3 linked regions of the Rhodoligotrophos defluvii genome follow. The protein of the gene in region 1 interacts with the protein of each later gene in a pairwise test. Links are inferred from orthologs where the notes say so. Each region holds a gene or a part of one and is shown in the gene's direction. Other genes may lie near its edges. The genes, in order: dnaQ, dnaE and E4P09_RS04690.

Region 1 (6,130 bases):
TGGTCGACCCTGAGTTGCGGGCAACCCTGGAGGCGCATTGCCGGCAGCTCGAGCTGCCAGCCATCTCGATCCTCGATCCGGTGGTCTCGACGCTCGCCAGCTATCTCAATGCCAAGTCGCAGCCCCGCATCGGGGCCCAGCACAGTCTCAATGCGGAATATTTCAGGCGGATAGAGGCGCTGAACTACACGATGGCCCACGACGACGGTCAGCATAGCAACGATCTCGACACCGCCGACGTGGTGCTGATCGGCGTGAGCCGCACCTCAAAGACGCCGACGAGCATTTATCTCGCCAATCGCGGCATCAAGGCGGCGAATATTCCAATCGTCCTGGATGCGCCGCTCCCGCCGAGCATTCACGAGGCCAAGCGGCCGCTGATCGTGGCGCTTGTTGCCACTGCCGAGCGCATCGCTCAGATCCGCCGCAACCGTCTTCTGTCGCTCAATCAGCCCGAAGACACGAAATATGTGGACCGCGCCGCCATCGCCGCCGAGCTGGTATTCACCCGTAAGCTTTGTGCAAGGCATAATTGGCCAATCATTGATGTCACGCGACGATCCATCGAGGAAACCGCCGCCGCCATTATGAACTTGCTGTATGAAAGACAGCACGCGAGGATCCACACATGATGCTCAGCCGTAGCCAGATTGTCCTGGCATCCACAAGCCCAGCGCGCCGGTCCATGCTCGAAGCGGCTGGCGTCAGACTGACCGTAGCGCCGCCCGAGATCGACGAGAACGCGGTGAAGCAAGCTATCGCTCCCAGCGATCCCGCCGATATGGCCATGATCCTGGCCCAAACCAAGGCAGTGACCGTTTCTGAGGCGAATCGAAGTGCCCTGGTGGTGGGTGCAGATCAGGTCCTGGCCGTTGATGGGCAGGTGCTCGACAAACCGAAAAGCAAGGCTGAAGCACGCGATCAGCTGCTGGATCTGCGGGGTCGGCAGCATGTCCTGTTCAGTGCCGTCGCCTGTGCCCGCAACGGTGCGGTCATATGGAGCCACGATGCGGAGGCTACCCTCTCCATGAGAGCCTTTTCCACCGAATTTCTCGGCGCCTATCTCGCGGCTCTCGATGAAAAGGTGACGGAGACGGTTGGCGGCTATCACCTGGAGGGCTTGGGTGCCCAGATGTTTGACAAGATCGAGGGCGACTACTTCACCGTTCTCGGCTTGCCGCTGCTGCCCCTTCTCGCCTTTCTTCGCGAAGAGGGTGTGCTGCTCACATGATTGCCAAGAGGCAGGCCTGTGTTATCGGCTGGCCTATCGACCATTCCCGCTCGCCGCTCCTCCACGGCTTCTGGCTCGAGAAATACGGCATCCCTGGCCGGTATGACCGAATTCCTGTCCGGCCGGAGGACCTGAGCGATTTCCTCCATGGTTTCCGCGCGCGTGGTCTGGTCGGCGGCAATGTCACCTTGCCCCATAAGGAAGCCGTGTTCAGGCAAGTCACCGTGCGCGACCCTCTCACCGCGAAACTCGGTGCGGTGAACACCCTTTATTTTGAAGATGACACTCTGTGTGGCACCAGCACCGACGGCTACGGTTTTGTCGCCAGCATCGAGCAAGAGGTGCCGGACTTCACCTTCAGCGGCGCGCGGGTGACCATCCTCGGGGCTGGCGGCGCGTCGCGCTCGATCATCGGGGTCATACTCGAGGCCGGCGCGCAGAAGATTTCGGTCGCGAATCGATCCCTCGCCCGCGCCGAGCAGCTGAGGTCCGATTTCGGACCGCAGGTCATACCGATGGAGTGGGGTCGTGCAGAGGATGTTCTGCCGGGCACAGACCTGTTGGTCAACACAACCTCGCTCGGCATGGCTGGCAAGGCGCCCCTGACCATCGATTTGGCGGGCCTTCCCGGTCATGCGGTCGTCAGCGATATCGTTTACGTGCCGCTCACCACGCCGCTTTTGACTGCGGCCCGCGCGCGGAACCTGCGCACCGTGGATGGTCTCGGCATGTTGATGCATCAGGCAGTGCCCGGGTTCGAGCGCTGGTTCGGAATACGGCCCGAGGTGACGCCTGAACTGCGGGCGCTGCTCGAAGCGGACATCGAGGGGCGGCGTCTATGATCAAGATCGGCCTTACCGGCTCGATCGCCATGGGAAAATCGGCGACGGCCGACATGTTTCGCCGTCTGGGCATCCCGGTGTTCGATGCCGATGCGGTTGTGCATGAACTCTACCGCAGGGGTGGCGAGGCGGTTGCACCCGTAGCGGCCCTGTTTCCTGAGGCCGTGACCAACGGTGCGGTGGATCGAACCGCCTTGGGCAAGGCGGTGCTGGGGGATGAGGCCAAGATCAAGGCGCTCGAGGCCATCGTCCACCCGCTGGTGCGGGCGCGCGAAGCCGCTTTCCTCCTGCAGGCGGAAAACGCAGGGGAGGATCTCGTGGTGCTCGATATTCCCCTGCTCTTCGAATCAGGGCAGCATGGGAGGGTCGACTGCATCGTCGTGGTGAGCGCGCCAGCTGAGGTGCAGAGGCAGCGCGCCCTGGCCAGGCCGGGTATGACCGAATCCAAGCTCCAGGCGATACGCGCCCGGCAGCTTCCGGACGAGGAAAAGCGGGCCCGCGCGGATTTCGTGGTTGACAGCTCCAGGGGCCTCGATGATGCCTTCGAGCAGGTGCGGAGCATTGTCGCGACGCTGCGGCGGCGTATGGCGGGTGAGGTTGGGGGTTGACCGATGAGATACATCGTTCTCGACACGGAGACGACCGGTCTGTCCCACGAGAACGGCGATCGCATCATTGAGATCGGCGGCATCGAGGTTCTCAACCATGTGGCGACCGGCCGGTATTTCCATGAATATCTCAATCCGGAGCGCGACGTTCATCCCGATGCGCTGCGGGTGCACGGGATCACCAACGAATTCCTGGCCAGCAAGCCAGTCTTTGCCGCCGTTGCGCAGAAGTTCCTGGAGTTTATCGAAGGCGCGCTGCTCGTCATTCACAACGCCGCTTTTGATATCGGCTTCCTGAATGCCGAGCTCCGTCGGCTGAACTATCCGCCAATCCTGGAAGAACAGGTTATCGACACGCTGGCCTTGGCTCGCCGGCGCCATCCCATGGGCCAGAACAGCCTCGATGGCCTGTGCCGTCGCTACAGTATCGACAATTCGAAACGCACCAAGCACGGGGCCTTGTTGGATGCGGAACTGTTGGCGGAGGTCTATGTCGAGCTGATCGGCGGACGGCAGCCCCACCTCACCCTGGTGACGGCGGAGGAGGTGACCCGCGAGGTGCGGGTCGTCCAGACGGTCACGCTAGGGCCGCGGCCAAGGCCGCTGGCTCCGCGATTGAGCAACGAGGAACGGCTGGCCCACAGTGCCTTCGTGCGGGAGCTCGGCAGCGAAGCAATATGGCTGAGCTTCTTGGAGACGATGGATAGCAGGACCCCGCAAGCCGTCGCCGAGATCGAAGTCGTCGCCTGATCGTCCGGGCGCGGCGCGGACCATGCCTGTGCCGCGCGGCCTCTAAATCCAGATGGTCGTGACCTCTTCCACCGCGGGCGAGTGCTCCCGCGCCTGGGCGTAGTGGCTGTAATACGGAAGGTCTTCCGACTGAGGCCGCACGACCGGGTCTGCGATGATCTCCAAAGTCTCGCGTCCCTCCCCTCCATTGTGTTGTCCAGTCTCTTCCACGTCTAGTGCGCGCTTCTGGCGGTTCTGTACACCCGCGCCGGAGTGCTCGCCCTGGTCCGCCTCGCTGCGCATTTGCGCATCCTTCTCGGCAATCTCCCTGACCTTGTTCAAAAGCCGGCGATCGAACTTGTGCTCCAGACCATTTAGTCGGTCGAAAATGCTGCTGCGTCCCGACCGGCCGCTTCCCATACTTGCGACCTCGGGCTCGACTGGCTCAGCTTGTTCGATCGGGCTGGGCTGCCGGTACTCGACCGGGGTTCCGCCTTCCCGGTCGGACGAGCCCTCTCCGCCGCTCGCTTCTGTCTGGTCTGCTGCCTGATCGGCGCGCTGCGCGACGTCTGCCTCGTGGTGATCGCCGATGACCCCTTCACTCGGCATCTGTTCCAACGCAGGCTCGATCTCTGCTTCGAGCGGAAGCGGTTTGGTCCGGACCACGATCGACCCGTCGCGCGGCAAGAACTGAAGTACGGCCTTGCTGTTTGTGAGCTCGCCATATTTCTCGTTCCAGTTGCGAGCGAACTGCACGGCATGCCAATGCCGCTCGCTGACCGTGTCCCCAGGCTGAAAGGTGTAATACTCGTTTTCATACCAATAGACACCACGCTCGACGCGATGCCCGCCATTCCGGATGACGGCACCGTCACCGATATCGCCTGGCTGAAAGTCGATGACCGGCATCTCGTCGGGTGAGACCGGCTTGATCTTGAGCGAAGTCACCGCTCCGTACTTGCCGTGCGGCTGGTTGAAGCTGCGCCCGAATCCCTCCCGCATCGGGATGAGCGGCGTGCTGACGGCATACACGCCGTCATCCAGCTCATGGACCTTGGCGCGCCCGAACCAATATTCCTCGTATTGAGCGTTCCAGCGCCGCGCCGCGGCTTTGGCCCGAACAACCGGCGACGTTCCCGGGACGTCATCGAAAAGTACGGTCCAGGCCCTGCCCTCATACAGATAGAGCGGGCCGAGATAGTCGACCCCGACATGATAGCCCTTCTCTTGAAGGGTGGTCGCGAGCGAGCGGCTGTTCTCCACGGAGTCACCGGCAAGACCACGAACATGCCAGAGATCGCGCCCCTCCAGCGACTGGTCGAAGTCGATCCAGTCCTGGAGAAAGACGTCACGTTTCAAGCCGTGGGCGGGATCGTCCTTGGCCACGACGAACAGCTCGGCTTTGTCGGCAAGCTCGGATATTCTTGTGGTGAATGGTTTGACGGACCTGCCGGCGGAGTTGATCGAGAGCACATCGGCGCTTGTTAAAGCGGGCTCATACACTTCGACTGGCATCTCGACGGTCTGCGCCCGCGACCGGATGCTCGTCAGGTCTATGCTCGTGAGGTCGGCGACATCCTCGTTCGAATAGCCGGCGCCAGTGAACATCCCTTCGCTGCCCTCCTTGGCAACCTCATCGACGGACTCGGGGTACTTGAAGCTGGATGCTTTGGATTCGCTCCCCTCATCGGCGGTCATCGCGTCGCCGACCCAGCTACTCCCCATGCCATCGTCAAATCCCTTGCGGCCGATAACCGTGGCGGTATCGCTGCGCAGGCTTTCTTCTAAGCCGTCCCATTGCTGGGCCACGATGACGGTGGCCTCATCGTCTCCGCTGTTTACCGACCCTCCTGATGAAGCATTGTCATCGACATGGGAGGCGGAAGAGGTGCCCCCTTGCTGAATCTCGTCGGCAGGGTGGCTTCGGCTGCCGTTTCCGGTGCCGGAGCGCTCGGGCGGTGCATAGGGCACATCATCCATTTCCGGCAGCTGCGGCCTTGAGCAGCATGGCCCGCCCCCCTTTAGACCCTCGCGCGGCACCAGCGTTCCGGTCCGCGTGTCGAAATCGTAGATTTTGCCGCTCAGCAACCCCCCGGTCCCCGACTCGATGACCCGGAACGACCCAGGGCTGCCGGGCACGGCGGCCCAAGTGACCTCCTTCTCCAGGCCGTCGAACCAGGTCTTGAGTATGACGCCATGGTTCACGTCGTACCCATACATCTTGCTCTGTGGCCGCACCGGCTGACCATCCGACAAGAACGCCGCGACCCGTTCGCGAAATGACGCCTGAGATCCGGACTGGAAGCCGCCTGCGCGGTTAGCCCCGTCGGGATCGGACGGAACATCCGTATCTCCGCCTGCATTGGAGGCTGCAGAACTGCGCTCGGCCGCCTCCTCCTCTCCGCCGCGCACGGCAGCTTCATTGTCGCCCGCCTTGATGGAAGCTGTCTCGGTGGCGGCTCTGCTCAAGGCTTCTTCGGTGACCGGCCTGGTGCGGACGGCCACCATCTTATCGCCCTCGAAGATCTGTACCACCGCCTCGCTATTGGTGGCTTTCCCATAAAGCTGGTTCCAATTGCGCGCGAACTGGAGGGCGTTCCAATGGCGCTCCTTGACGGTGCTACCGGTCATGAAGGTGTAGTACTCGTCCTGGTACCAGTAGACCCTGTCGCCCACCCAATGGCCGCCGGTGCGAATGACGCCGGCATCGGCGATCGTGC
Region 2 (7,142 bases), on another replicon or contig:
CAGCAGGATGACACCGATTTCCGCCAGCTCGGTCGCCATCTGCAGGTCCGCCACGAAGCCGGGCGTGAACGGGCCCGACATGATGCCGGCGATGAGATAGCCGACCAGCGGCGACACCCTGAGCCTGTTGGCAAGGGCGCCAAGCAGGAAAGCCAAGACAAGGCTCCCCACGAGCGTCGTGATGAGCGGCGTGTGGTGCACAAGCATCCTTGTAAAATCGCTTTTTGGCGGGAAGGGCAGCCGTGACAAGGGCCCTCTAATCACCATGCAATATGGCCTGGGAAAATGGCAAAAACAAATTCGTCTCTCGGGGCGCTCTGGTTAATATGCGGCCCATGACTGCCGAGCCTGCCGCCGTTCCCTTCGTCCATCTGCGTGCGCATTCCGCCTATTCGCTGCTCGAAGGGGCGTTGCCGGTCAAACGGCTCGCCGGTCTGTGCAAGAGCATGCGGATGCCCGCACTGGCGCTGACCGATAGCAACAACCTGTTCGGCGCGCTGGAATTTGCAAGCGCCATGGCGGGCGCCGGCATCCAGCCCATCGTCGGCATCAGCCTGAATGTCGACTTCGAGGACGCGTCCGACCGCGGACCGCGCGGCAACGGCATGGCCAAGCCGCTGCCCATCCTGGCGCTCCTGGCCAAGAGCGCCGAGGGATATCGCAACCTCATGGTGCTGTCGAGCCGCGCCTTCCTCGATACGGCGGACGCCCATAGCGCGCACGTGAAGCTCGCGCTGCTGGCCGATCACGCGGAAGGGCTGATCTGCCTCACCGGCGGGCCGCGCGGGCCGGTGAACGAAGCCTTGGTGGCGGGCAATGGGGAGCTCGCGCAGCAGCGGCTCGACCAGCTCGTCGCGATGTTCGGCGATCGGCTCTATGTGGAGCTGCAGCGGCACGGGATGGACGAGGAGCGGATCGCCGAGCCGGACCTCGTCGGGCTTGCCTATGATCTGGACCTTCCGGTGGTGGCGACCAACGAGCCGTTCTTCGCCACGCCGGACGATGCGGCGGCTCATGACGCGCTGATCTGCATCGCCGAGGGCACGGTGCTCGTGACCGAGGACCGCCGCCGCCTCACCCCGGAGCATTATTTCAAGTCGCCCGCGGAAATGGCCGCCCTGTTTGCCGATATCCCTGAGGCGATCGCCAGCACCGTGGAGATTGCCCGCCGCTGCGCCTTCATGCCGAAAGGGCGTGCGCCGATCCTGCCGCGTTATTCCACGGACAGCGGCGAGGTGAGAGACGAGGCGGAGGAGCTGCGGGTCCAGGCGCGGGCAGGCCTGCGAAACCGGCTCGCGCGCCATGGGCTCGCGGAGGGGCACACCGAGCAGGAATACTGGGAACGCCTGGAGTTCGAGCTCGACGTGATCGTGGGGATGCAATTCCCGGGCTACTTCCTGATCGTTGCCGACTTCATCAAGTGGGCGAAATCGCGCGGCATTCCGGTCGGACCGGGCCGCGGCTCGGGCGCGGGCTCGCTCGTGGCCTGGGCGCTCACCATCACGGACCTGGACCCGCTGCGCTTCAACCTGCTGTTCGAGCGCTTCCTCAACCCGGAACGCGTGTCGATGCCGGATTTCGACATCGACTTCTGCCAGGAGCGGCGGGATGAGGTGATCGCCTATGTGCAGCAGAAATACGGTCGCGATCAGGTCGCGCAGATCATCACCTTCGGCAAGCTGCAGGCGCGCGCCGTGTGCCGCGACGTGGGCCGCGTGCTGCAGATGCCCTATGGGCAGGTCGACCGGCTGTGCAAGCTGATCCCCAACAACCCGGCCAATCCGATCAGCCTTAAGGATGCGATCGACGGCGAGCCGCGCCTGCAGGAGGAGCGCGACAAGGACGAGACCGTGCGCGCCATGCTGGAGATCGGTCAGAAGCTCGAAGGCCTCTATCGGCATGCCTCGACCCATGCGGCGGGCGTGGTGATCGGCGACCGGCCCTTACAAGAGCTGGTGCCGCTTTACCGCGATCCCCGCTCCGACATGCTCGTGACCCAGTTCAACATGAAATGGGTGGAGCAGGCGGGCCTGGTGAAGTTCGACTTCCTCGGCCTCAAGACGCTGACCGTGCTGCAGAAGGCATGCGCGCTCATCCAGCGCCGCGCGCCCGATTTCGACCTCGACCGCATCCCCTTCGACGACACCAATACGTACCGCATGCTGAGCCAGGGCGATACGGTCGGCGTGTTCCAGCTGGAAAGCTCGGGTTTCAAGGACCTGCTGCGCAAGGCGCAGCCGAGCGTGCTCGAAGACATCATCGCGCTGGTGGCGCTCTATCGGCCGGGGCCGATGGACAACATTCCGAAGTATCTCGCCGCCAAGCACGGCGAGGAGGCGCCGGAATTCCTGCACGAGACCGTGACGCCGATCACCGCGGACACTTACGGCGTCATCATCTACCAAGAACAGGTGATGCAGATCGCCCAGGTGCTCTCCGGCTATTCCCTGGGCGAGGCCGACCTCCTGCGCCGCGCCATGGGCAAGAAGATCAAGGCGGAGATGGACCAGCAGAAGGCCCGCTTCGTCGAAGGCGCGGTCGCCAAGGGCGTGGACAAGGCGCAGGCCGAGTTCATCTTCGAGCTGGTGGCCAAGTTTGCGGGCTATGGCTTCAACAAGTCCCATTCCGCCTGCTACGGGCTGATCGCCTATCAGACCGCCTACCTCAAGGCGAATTATCCCGTCGAGTTCCTCGCGGCGTCCATGAGCCTGGACGTGGGCAACACCGACAAGCTCGACCTGTTCCGCCGGGAGGCGCAGCGGCTGAAGGTCAAGATCGATCCGCCCGACATCAATGAATCGGACGTGGACTTCGTGGTGAAGGACGGCCGCATCCGCTATTCCCTCGCGGCGCTCAAGAATGTCGGCCGCGGGGTGGTCGAGCATATCGTGCGGCTGAGAAGCGAGGGCGGGCCGTTCACCAGCCTTGCCGATTTCGTGCAGCGCATCGACCCGCGGGTGGTGACCCGGCGGGCACTGGAGAGCATGGTCCGCGCCGGCGCGCTCAGCGTGTTCAATCCGAACCGCGCGCAGCTCCTGGCGGGGCTCGATGCGATCATGTCCATGGCGGAGCGCACCGCGGAGGATGCGGCTTCCGGCCAGAATGACCTGTTTGCCGGCGGCGGGGCCGATGCGATCGACGTGCCGCTGCCGCAGGTCGAGCCGTGGCTGCCGATGGAGCAGCTTTCCCAGGAATTCGACGCGGTCGGCTTTTATCTCTCAGGTCATCCGCTGGACGACTACATGGCGCCCCTGGCGAAGATCGGCGTGGAGACGTGGGTCTCGTTCGCGGAGAAGGTGAAGACGAAGGGCGCGCCTGCGGGTCGGCTGGCGGGCACCGTCACCTATCGGCAGGAGCGGCGCTCGAAGAGCGGCAACCGGTTCGCCTTCGTCGGCTTTTCGGACCCGACCGGCCAGTTCGAGGCGGTGGTGTTTTCGGACCAGCTCAGCCAGATGCGCGATTTGTTGGAGCCGGGAAGCGCGGTGCTGCTGCGGGTGGAGGCGGAGTCCGACGGGGACGACTTGAGGCTGCGGCTGCTCGCAGTCGAGCCGCTGGACAAGGCGGCGGCGAATATGAGCCTAGGGCTCGAGATCGCCGTCCGGGAGACCGTTTCGGTCGATAGCCTGGCAGCGCGATTGACCAATGGCGGGCGGGCGCCGGTCCGTCTCAGGGTGCTGGTGGATGCCTCGCGCGAAATCGAGATCGCGCTCGGCAACCGGTTCACGGTGACGCCCCAGATCAAGGCGGCGATCAAAGCCATACCCGGGGTGCTCGAGGTGCGCGACCTCTAGAGCGCTTCCGCTCTTCTTCGAATCGCGGAAGCATTCCAGGTTTTGCCTGGTCGCGTTTTCTTCACGCGAACCGGTACCCACTTCGCTCGAAAATACTCTAAAACGCTGTCGCTCTTGAGCATTTGGTTCGAAAACGCTTGGAATGCGAGTCGTTGCAAGGCCTTGGCACGGGACTTTCAGAAACAGAGTCGCCGTGTTGAGAAAGTGAATCCGATATCCCGAGCAACCGCGCAGTTCGCCGTGGAGATCAGCGCCCGGCGCGGGCCAGCAGGCGCTGTGCATGCAGCAAGTGCGGCCGGTCCAGCATCTCGCCGTTGAGCCCGATCACGCCGGCATCGCCGGCCGCGGCAAAGGCATCCACAATGGCTTGGGCGCGGGCCACCGCTTGGGGCGAGGGCGAGAACATCTCGTTGATGATCGGCACCTGGTCGGGGTGGATGGCCATCTTTCCGGTGAAGCCGTCGCGCAGGGCTTCATCGCATTCCTGCTTGAAGCCGGCTTCGTCGCGGAAGTTGGGAAATACCGTATCGATGGGCTCCACCCCGGCGGCAACGGCGGCAAACAGGCACAAGGACCGAGCGAGGCGAAATGGCTCGGTATGCCGCCCATCGGGGCTGCGGTTGTCGCGGGCGCCGATGTCGGCGCGCAGATCCTCAGCGCCCCAGGTCAGCGCCGCAAGCCGCGGGCCGGCGCTGGCATAGGATGGCAGGCCGAAGATGGCTTTCGCCGTCTCGGTCGCGACCACGATGATCCGGGTCGCCCCGCGGTGGTCGGAGGGCTCGACGCCGCCGATCATGGCCGAGAGGCGGCGCACGCAGCCGGCACCCTCGGCTTTGGGCAGCATGATGCCGTCCACCCGCAGGCCGCGGAGGCATTCGAGGTCGGCCGCGGTGAGGCCGGTATCGAGCGCGTTCACCCTGACGTAAAGTCGGGGCATCTCCGCCTGGGAGCGGTCGGCGAGGCCCTGGAGCGTCTCGCGGAGGAGCTCGCGCGCCGCTGGCTTTGCGGCCGCAGCAACAGAGTCCTCGAGGTCGAAGATGATCACATCGGCCCCGCAGGCCAATGCCTTCTCGATCTTGCGGGTGCTATCGGCCGGCACGAACAGCAATGAGCGCATGGGTCAAGCCTCCGGGCGCGGCGCCTTCCGCATGAAGGCCTGTCGCCGACAGGTGGCGACCAGCACGTCATTCTGGTTATAGGCGCGATGCTCGAATTCGATTATGCCAGCATCGGGGCGCGACTTACTTTCCCGCTTGGCGATCACCTCGCTCTGCACATGAACAGTGTCGCCGTGGAACAGCGGGTGAGGGAAGCGCACGTCGGTCATGCCCAGATTGGCGATGGTGGTGCCGATGGTGGTGTCATTGACGGAAATGCCGATCATGAGACCCAGGGTGAAGAGGCTGTTGACCAGGGGTTGGCCCCACTCGGTCTGCGTCTCGCAGAAGTGCCGATCGATGTGCAGCGGCTGTGGGTTGAGCGTCATGTTCGAGAACAACATGTTGTCGCTCTCGGTAACCGTGCGCCGCAACAGATGATTGAAGACCTGGCCGATCTCAAACTGCTCGAAATATAGTCCACCCATTCCCGTCCTCTTGCAGGCGCGCAGATGCGCGTGAGTCGTCGCTTCCTTGGCGTTGAGTCGAGGGCGAGTATGAGCACCTTGCCGCGACTTTTCCACATTCGTGTTTTGCACAGATTTTTAACCACGCCACTATCGTTTTGAATTTAAAGAAAAAATATCGCGTCGTCTCCTGTGGATATGCCGTTAACCTTTCATTAAAGAGGCAATCCCTAGGACTCGTCCCGGGCGTTGAGGTGCTGATGTTAGCGTCTTGAACGCTCGGGGAGCAGGTGAATGACCCATTGCTTGATCATCGCAGGCACGGCGAGCACTCGGCACGAACTGGCCTCGATGCTGAGCACGTATGGTTTTTCGCTGGATTATGCGGAAACGCCGGAGCAGGCGCTTCTGGCTTGTCTGCAGCGCATGCCCGATCTCATCATGCTTCCCGACGCGCTCGGCTCCATGAACAGCGTGGAGTTCCTTCAGCGCCTGCAGCGCATTCGCCGCGGCAGGTCCCCGGCCGTGCTGGTTTGTGCACGTGAAGCGAGCGCATCTTCGATCGGTCAGGCGATCTGGGAGGGCGCGGCCGAGTGCCTGCTGCAGCCATTCGACGCCGATATTCTTGACTTCAAGCTCCGTCAGGTCGGTATCGTGCGCCGCGATGTCGCGGCTTAGAGGCAGCTGTCGCAGCCGGCAGCCGCTTCCGACAGGGGAAGCGTCGGTGGTATCGAAGCAGTTCGGGGGCATCTGCGCAATTCGATAGCTTGGCCGCAGCAGCGGATAGGTTTCACCCGGGAAGACCCAATGTTTCTGGACGGTGTACGCTCCGTTTGGGCGCTCCTTCTCGGGGTGGCGCTGCTCTCGCTCGGCAATGGCTTGCAGGGCACGCTGCTCGGCGTGAGGGCTTCGATCGAGCATTTCGGCCCGGCGGTGACGGGCGTGGTGATGTCCGCTTATTCCGTGGGGCTGCTGATCGGCTCTTTCTTCACCCCACGGCTGATTTCCTATGTGGGGCACATCAGGGTCTTTGCGGCCTTTGCGTCCATCTCCTCGACGGCCGTGCTCATGTTCCCGGTGCTGGTGGAGCCGCTTTCATGGTTCATTACGCGGGCCGCGGTCGGCTTTTGTGTGTCCGGCCTGTTCATCGTGGCGGAGAGCTGGCTCAACGCGGTTTCCAACAACCGGAACCGCGGCCAGATCCTTTCGGTCTATATGATCGTGAGCTATTCCTGCATCGGGCTTGGCCAGTTTCTGCTGAATATCGCGAGCCCCAGCGGTTTCGTGCTGTTCGTGGTGGTCTCGGCGCTCGTCTCGATCGCCATGGTGCCGATGACCCTGGTGCGAATCTCCGCGCCCGACATTCTGCGCCCGCGCGGCGTCGGCATTGCCGAGCTCTATCGCCGGTCGCCGCTCGGAGTGGTCTGCGCCTTCGCCAACGGGCTCGGCCAGGGAGCTTTCTTCAGCATGGGCGCGGTTTATGGGACGCTGTCGGGCCTCACCGTGGCGCAGGTCTCCATTCTGATGGCGCTGCCGCCGCTGGCCGTGATCCTCTCCCAGTTTCCCATCGGCTATATTTCCGACCGCAGGGATCGGCGGACGGTGCTCACGGTGCTGGCCTTCGCCGCGGCTGCGCTCGCCATCGCCTGCTTTCCCGCGGCGCGTGTCGGCGCCGACCTGCTGATCGTGATCTTTTGCCTGTTCGGAGCGCTGGCCCTGCCTCTCTACTCGGTGGCCTTGTCTCACGCCAACGACAATCTCGATCCCGATCAGATCCTCGGGGCAAG
Region 3 (6,132 bases), 330 kb from region 1 along the record:
ATGCCCCAAGCGTCATACCAATTTAGGTATCCCACGCCGGCGCGTCAACGCCACGAAAGCCCTTTGGTTCCGGAGGAAATAACCTCAGGTTGTGACAAGCTTTAGGATGCAGCGATGCTGACCTGTCCTGCCAGGCGGCGGCGAAGTTCCTCCTGCTTCTCGCGGATCATGCCGGGAATGAGGAAGGCATCGATCAGCCACCAGACGAAGCCGATGACCACGAAGTAGCTGAGGATCTGCAGGATCGCGGTGCCGGGCCGGCCAAGATAGAACCGGTGCCCTGAGACGAACCACAGGAAGAACCACAGTACATAAGCGGCAACGATGCTCGGCCCCTCATTGGCGACGCGCGTCTCAATGAGGATCTGACGCTCGGTGCTGTTGGTGATGCTCATCAAACCAAACCTCTTAACAACAACGGCTCAAATATAGTGATTGCAATTCACGCTGCCATGCGCTTGCTCGGACCTTTGATCTGGGCCGAGTAGAAGGAGGCATTCTGCTCGCCTTCTAGCGCCTCGCGGGTGAAGCTGATCAGGTGGTGGGCCACGAAAGCCATGCCGAAGACCACATCCACTTGTCCGCGCTTCAGGGCGTGCCAGGCCGCGCGCCAAAACGCGCCGCGATATTTGGGACGGATGCCGAGGTGAAGCAAGGTGCCCCAGGCCATATAGAGCCCGCGCACGAGGTTGGCCACGGAAAGCTTGCCCCGGGCCGGCGTCTTGATTCGGTGGACATAGGTCGCATCCACCTGATGCTTGAAGCGGCTGAACAGCCGCTCGGGCGTATAGGCGTAATCAATGCAGCGCCGCCAGGACTGGACCACCTCATGATACGGGCGCAGGAAGCGAACATTCGATTCGAGGCTGGTGTCATGCACCAGCCGGCCCTCGCGCTCCAGCCGGTCCCATAACGGCGTCTTGGGCAGGGCCTGCAGCAAGTTGATGGTCAAGACCGGTACGTTCGAGGCATCGATAAAGTCTGTGAGCGCCCGCTCGGTCTCGTCCGTGTCGGTGTCGAGCCCGAGTATGATGCCGGACGTGATCTCGAGGCCATAGGAATTGATGATCCTGATCGCCTCATACATGGGCACCGCGTTGTTGTGATCCTTGCGGATGCCCTTGAGCGCCGCCACCTCCGGCGTCTCGATGCCGACGAACACGGTGATGAAGCCGGCCTCGCGCATCATCGCGAGGATCTCCGGCTGCTTGGCGATGTTGAGGGTTGCCTCGCAGGCGAAGTTCAGGGGATAGCCGTGCTTCTTCTGCCAGGCGACGAGATGCGGCAGCATCTCCTTGGTGGCCTTGCGATTGCCGATGAAATTGTCGTCGACGAAATAGACGGTGGCGGGCCGGAACCGCTGGGCCAGCATCTTGTCCAGCTCGGCGGTGAGTTGCTCCGGCGTCTTGAGCCGCGGCTGCCGACCATAGAGCGCCGGGATGTCGCAAAACTCGCAGCGATAGGGGCAGCCGCTCGAGAATTGCAGGCTGCCGATGAGATAGCGGCCGAGATTGATACGGTCATAGGCCGGTATTGGAAAATCGTGCAGCGCGCGTCGCTCGGCGGTCTCGAGCCGCACCTGCTCGGCAGGCCGCGCCGCGCTTTCATCGAGCAGCGCGATCAGCCGGTCGGTCGCATCGCCCAGCTCACCCACATGGAGATAATCGAAGTCCGGGTACATCTCCGGTGCTCCGGATACCGAGGGGCCGCCGAGCACCGCGACTTTTCCGTATTCATGAGCGCGCCGGCCGATGTCCCTGATCTGGGCGGCCTGAATATGCATGCCGCTGACGAAAACGGCATCCGCCCAGGAGAAATCTTCAGGCGTCGCGGGCGCGATGTTTTCGTCGACGAAGCGCACCTCCCACGTGTCCGGCAGATAGGCGGCGATGACGAGAAGGCCTTGCGGCGGCATGAACGCCTTCACACCCGCGATCAGCTTATAGGCATGCTGGAACGTCCCGAATGAGGGGGTATAGTGTGGAAAGACGCACAGGATGCGCCGCCTGTTCGTCGTCCGACCGGAAAATCGCATGTCGCCACCTCCTTGTCCGGCTTGCCCGTGCATCGCCGCCAGCTTACCGCAAGACGCTGCTATACGGTACGCGGTTCTGTGGTGCGCCGCGGCACGTGGATCACGCGCCGATGAAGCTGCGCAACAACCGGTTGGCGATAGCGAACGGTGCCGGGACGATCAAGCCGGCCGGATGCCTGCCCGCGAGCATCGCCCGCACTTCCTCCCGGGTAAACCAGCGGGCGTCCTCCAGTTCCGTACGATCAATGGTTATGGTTTCGCTCAGCCCTTCCGCTAGGACACCGATCATCAGATTGGCTGGGAAGGGCCAGGGCTGGCTGGAGTGATAGCGCACCTCGCCCACGCGTATGCCCGCTTCTTCGAACACCTCGCGCCGGGCCGCTTCCTCGATCGTCTCGCCGGGCTCGATGAAGCCGGCAAGCGCGGAGTACATGCCCGGGGCAAACCGCGCCTGCCGGCCGAGGAGGCAGCGGTCGCCCATGGTGACCAGCATGATGGAGACCGGGTCGGTGCGCGGAAAATGATCAGCGGCGCAGGCCGGGCAGTGGCGCCGATAGCCGCCGTCGCGCATCTCGGAAGGCGCTCCGCAACGGGAGCAGAACCGGTGAGTGGAATGCCAGTGGAGGAGCGTTCGGGCCTGAGCCAGAACACCCAGCATCGGTGGTGGCAGCACGCTCTGCATGGCCAGACTGCGCAGGTCTATGGCCTTCACCTCCTCGCCGAACATGGCGAGATCCTGGTCGTCGGGCAACAGACTCGCGAAGATCGGCTTTTCCTCACCCTCACTGCCGAGAAAGACCGGCTCACGCACGAGGCTGGGGGGCAATGAGTAGAGCGCCAAGCCACCCAGCGGGTTGAGGACCAAGAGGGCGCGCTCACCGATAAACCCGAGATGGCGAGCCTGGGGCAGGTCCATCTGCTGGGCCAGCCAGCCGGCATCGGTGCGCCGGGGCGCCATGCGGTCGAGGGCGTTGACGGTGAAGGCGAGGCTGTCTTCTGCAAACATAAGGGATCTGCCGGATGGGGAGGGTGTTCAAAACAGCCCTACGAGGGCAGGCTTTGCCCGGTGACGTCAAGCGGTGATCTCGTGCGGGCGCGTGGTGATCTCGTGCGGGCGCGTATTGTCAGGTTATCCAGAGGAATGAGCGGTGCGTTGTGGTATCGCACTTGCCTGTTGGGCTCGGAATGCTGATATAGTCGGCTAGAGAGGCTGGCGGCGGGCGTGCCGCTCGCCAACCGGGTCAGGTCCGGAAGGAAGCAGCCCTAACGAATCCGGCACGGGTCGCTCGTTCAGCCTCTCGCCTCCTTTGGCTGTTGCCGGATCATTGGCCGACGCCGAAAGCGCAACTTCGGGTACGGAACGCCGGGACTTGAGTGAACAGCAGGACATCGGTGCGCCGCTTGCGGCCGAGCAAGCGAGCCGGAGGGCGCCCGAGATCGGCGCCCCGGCCTATCGCGTGCTTGCCCGCAAGTACCGCCCCACCACATTCGAGCATCTCATCGGCCAGGATGCCATGGTGCAGACGCTGGAGAACGCGTTTGCCAGCGGCCGCATCGCCCAGGCCTACATGCTCACCGGTGTGCGCGGCATCGGCAAGACCACGACGGCCAGGCTGATTGCGCGGGCGCTCAATTATTCCGAATCCGCCAAACCCACGGTCCGTCTGCCTTCGCTTGGTATCCATTGCGCGGCCATTCTCGAATCCCGCCATCCGGATGTGATCGAGATGGACGCCGCCTCCCGCACCGGCGTGGACGACATTCGCGAGCTGATCGAAGGGGTTCGCTACCGGCCGATCGATGCACGCTACAAGGTCTATATCATCGACGAAGTGCACATGCTCTCCAAGGCGGCGTTCAATGCGCTGCTCAAGACGCTGGAAGAGCCGCCGGAGCATGTGAAGTTCATCTTTGCCACCACCGAAGTGCGCAAGGTGCCGGTCACCGTGCTGTCCCGCTGCCAGCGCTTCGATCTCAAGCGGCTGGACAGCGAGCTGTTGCTCCAGCATTTCCGCAACGTGGCGGGAAACGAAGGCGTGAGCGCCGAGGACGAGGCGCTGGCGCTGATCGCACGTGCATCCGAAGGTTCGGTGCGCGATGGCCTTTCGTTGCTGGACCAGGCGATCGCCTATGGGGGCGACGTGGTGCGGGCGGAGGCAGTGCGGGCCATGCTCGGCCTCGCAGACCGCGGGCGCACCATAGACCTGTTCGAGGCGCTGATGCAGGGCGATGCGGCCGCAGCCCTCGCCCAGCTCAAGCAGCTCTATGATTTCGGCGCCGAGCCGGTGACCATTCTAACCGATCTCGCCGAGCTCACCCACTGGATCACCCGCCTCAAGGTGGTGCCTGATGCGGCCAAGGACCCGGCTCGCGCCGAGGTGGAGCGCGTGCGCGGCATCAGCCTGGCGGAGCGCCTGTCCATGGCGGTGCTGACCCGCGCCTGGCAGATGTTGCTCAAGGGCATCGAGGAAGTGAATCAGGCCGCGCATAGTTTGGCGGCGGCGGAAATGGTCGTCATCCGCATGGCTTATGCGGCCGACCTGCCGACCGTGCGCGAGGTGCTTGAGCGGGAAGGTACCGAGGCGTCCTCTTCGCCGGAGCATCGGGGCGCGCCCGGAGCCGGTGTAAGCGCGGGCGCCGATGCGGTTACGCCCATGCGGCGGCCTTCGTCCGGAGGGGCAATGCGCGCCGAGGCGCCGGTCAGCCCGACCGCATCAACCGGACGGATACGGGAGACGATGGCTGCCGCTGCGCCTGCGCTCGTGCCGGCGGTGCCGCCAGCGGCGGCCGGCGGGTCATCCCTCTCGCACTTCCGCGATGTCGTGCGGCTCGCCGGCGAGCGCCGGGACATCAAGCTGAAGAGCCAGCTGGAGAGCTATGTGCGCCCGGTGCGGGTTGGCGGCAATCAGGTCGAGATCGGGCTCGAGCCCGGCGCCCCCCCGGGTCTCACCAACGAACTCTCGCGCAAGCTCGAGCAATGGACGGGCGAGCGTTGGGTAGTGTCCGTGTCCAGGGATGCCGGCGAGCGGCCTCTGGCCGAACAAGACCGGCTGAAACGCGACACTCTGTTCAACGAGGCGCGTGGCCGGCCGGTCGTGCAGGCTTTGCTCGAGCGGTTTCCCGGAGCGGAAATCGTGGACGTGAGAGATCTCAGCGTCCAGGAGGATGCCGTCGCCGCCCCCGATATGGCCGATGACGAGACGATGGACGGAAACATGGAGGGGCCATGAAGAATCTCGGCGACATGATGAAGCAGATGCAGGAGATGCAGGCGCGGATGCAGGAGATGCAGGCCCGGCTGGAGGAACTGGACGTGGTCGGCACCGCCGGAGCGGGGCTGGTCAGCGTCACCCTCAACGGCAAGGGCGCCATGAAGGGCATCTCCATCGACCCGACCCTGCTCACGGACGATCGTGAGATCCTTGAGGACCTGATCGTCGCCGCCCATGCGGATGCGCGGCAGAAGATGGAAAGCGCTCTGGCGGAAGAGATGAAGCAGCTGACCGGAGGTCTTCCGCTGCCGCCGGGGCTCAATTTCGGCTTCTGATCCCATATGACCAGACGCATCGGCGGCCCGGAGCTCGAGGGGCTGATTCAGCTTCTGTCAAAGCTGCCCGGCCTCGGACCGCGCTCGGCCCGCCGTGCGGTGCTGCATCTGATCAAGAACCGGGCCCGTCTGCTCGACCCCCTCGCCGCGGCGATCGAGGATGTGCGCCGCAGCGTAACCGTCTGCTCGGCTTGCGGCAATATCGACACGACCGACCCCTGTGCGATCTGCCAGGACCACCGCCGGGACCGCTCCGTCATCTGCGTGGTCGAAGAGGTAAGCGATCTCTGGGCCCTGGAGCGCGCCGGCGCCAACAACGGGCTCTATCATGTCCTCGGCGGTGTCATGTCGGCGATCGAGGGTATCGGACCGGAGGAGCTGTCGATCGAGCAGCTCATCCATCGCTGCGCCGAACCGGGCGTGAAGGAGGTCATCCTCGCCGTGAATGCGACGGTGGATGGCCAGACCACGGCCTATTACATCACCGAGCGGCTGCGCGGCCTCGACGTCACCGTCTCAAGGCTCGCCCACGGGGTGCCGGTGGGCGGCG

Evidence for each region.
Region 2: the proteins of dnaQ (region 1) and dnaE interact in binary tests that used the Escherichia coli proteins (3 or more experiments, as listed by UniProt). The link is inferred for Rhodoligotrophos defluvii from one-to-one orthologs.
Region 3: the proteins of dnaQ (region 1) and E4P09_RS04690 interact in binary tests that used the Escherichia coli proteins (3 or more experiments, as listed by UniProt). The link is inferred for Rhodoligotrophos defluvii from one-to-one orthologs.

What each region holds. Positions count from the first base shown.
Region 1 is NZ_SZZM01000001.1:1,308,023-1,314,152, forward strand. The notes cover bases 1,579-4,557. They hold dnaQ (DNA polymerase III subunit epsilon), read left to right. Parts: upstream 1,579-2,684; coding sequence 2,685-3,431; downstream 3,432-4,557. Other genes in these bases: E4P09_RS06235 (shikimate dehydrogenase), read left to right, coding at 1,579-2,073; coaE (dephospho-CoA kinase), read left to right, coding at 2,070-2,681; E4P09_RS06250 (hypothetical protein), read right to left, coding at 3,474-4,557. In the rest of the region: E4P09_RS06225 (pyruvate, water dikinase regulatory protein), read left to right, coding at 1-632; E4P09_RS06230 (Maf family protein), read left to right, coding at 629-1,231; more of E4P09_RS06235, read left to right, coding at 1,228-1,578; more of E4P09_RS06250, read right to left, coding at 4,558-6,130. UniProt on the Escherichia coli protein: DNA polymerase III is a complex, multichain enzyme responsible for most of the replicative synthesis in bacteria. The epsilon subunit contain the editing function and is a proofreading 3'-5' exonuclease.
Region 2 is NZ_SZZM01000003.1:597,193-604,334, reverse strand. What follows is about bases 1-3,991. They hold dnaE (DNA polymerase III subunit alpha), read left to right. Parts: upstream 1-335; coding sequence 336-3,791; downstream 3,792-3,991. Outside these bases: E4P09_RS17050 (HpcH/HpaI aldolase/citrate lyase family protein), read right to left, coding at 4,039-4,908; E4P09_RS17045 (MaoC family dehydratase), read right to left, coding at 4,912-5,376; E4P09_RS17040 (response regulator), read left to right, coding at 5,662-6,033; E4P09_RS17035 (MFS transporter), read left to right, coding at 6,163-7,142. UniProt on the Escherichia coli protein: DNA polymerase III is a complex, multichain enzyme responsible for most of the replicative synthesis in bacteria. This DNA polymerase also exhibits 3' to 5' exonuclease activity. The alpha chain is the DNA polymerase catalytic subunit.
Region 3 is NZ_SZZM01000001.1:978,496-984,627, forward strand. What follows is about bases 2,855-5,835. They hold E4P09_RS04690 (DNA polymerase III subunit gamma/tau), read left to right. Parts: upstream 2,855-3,405; coding sequence 3,406-5,265; downstream 5,266-5,835. Other genes in these bases: nudC (NAD(+) diphosphatase), read right to left, coding at 2,855-3,041; E4P09_RS04695 (YbaB/EbfC family nucleoid-associated protein), read left to right, coding at 5,262-5,582; recR (recombination mediator RecR), read left to right, coding at 5,589-5,835. Outside these bases: E4P09_RS04670 (TM2 domain-containing protein), read right to left, coding at 102-395; E4P09_RS04675 (B12-binding domain-containing radical SAM protein), read right to left, coding at 443-2,035; more of nudC, read right to left, coding at 2,136-2,854; more of recR, read left to right, coding at 5,836-6,132. UniProt on the Escherichia coli protein: Part of the beta sliding clamp loading complex, which hydrolyzes ATP to load the beta clamp onto primed DNA to form the DNA replication pre-initiation complex.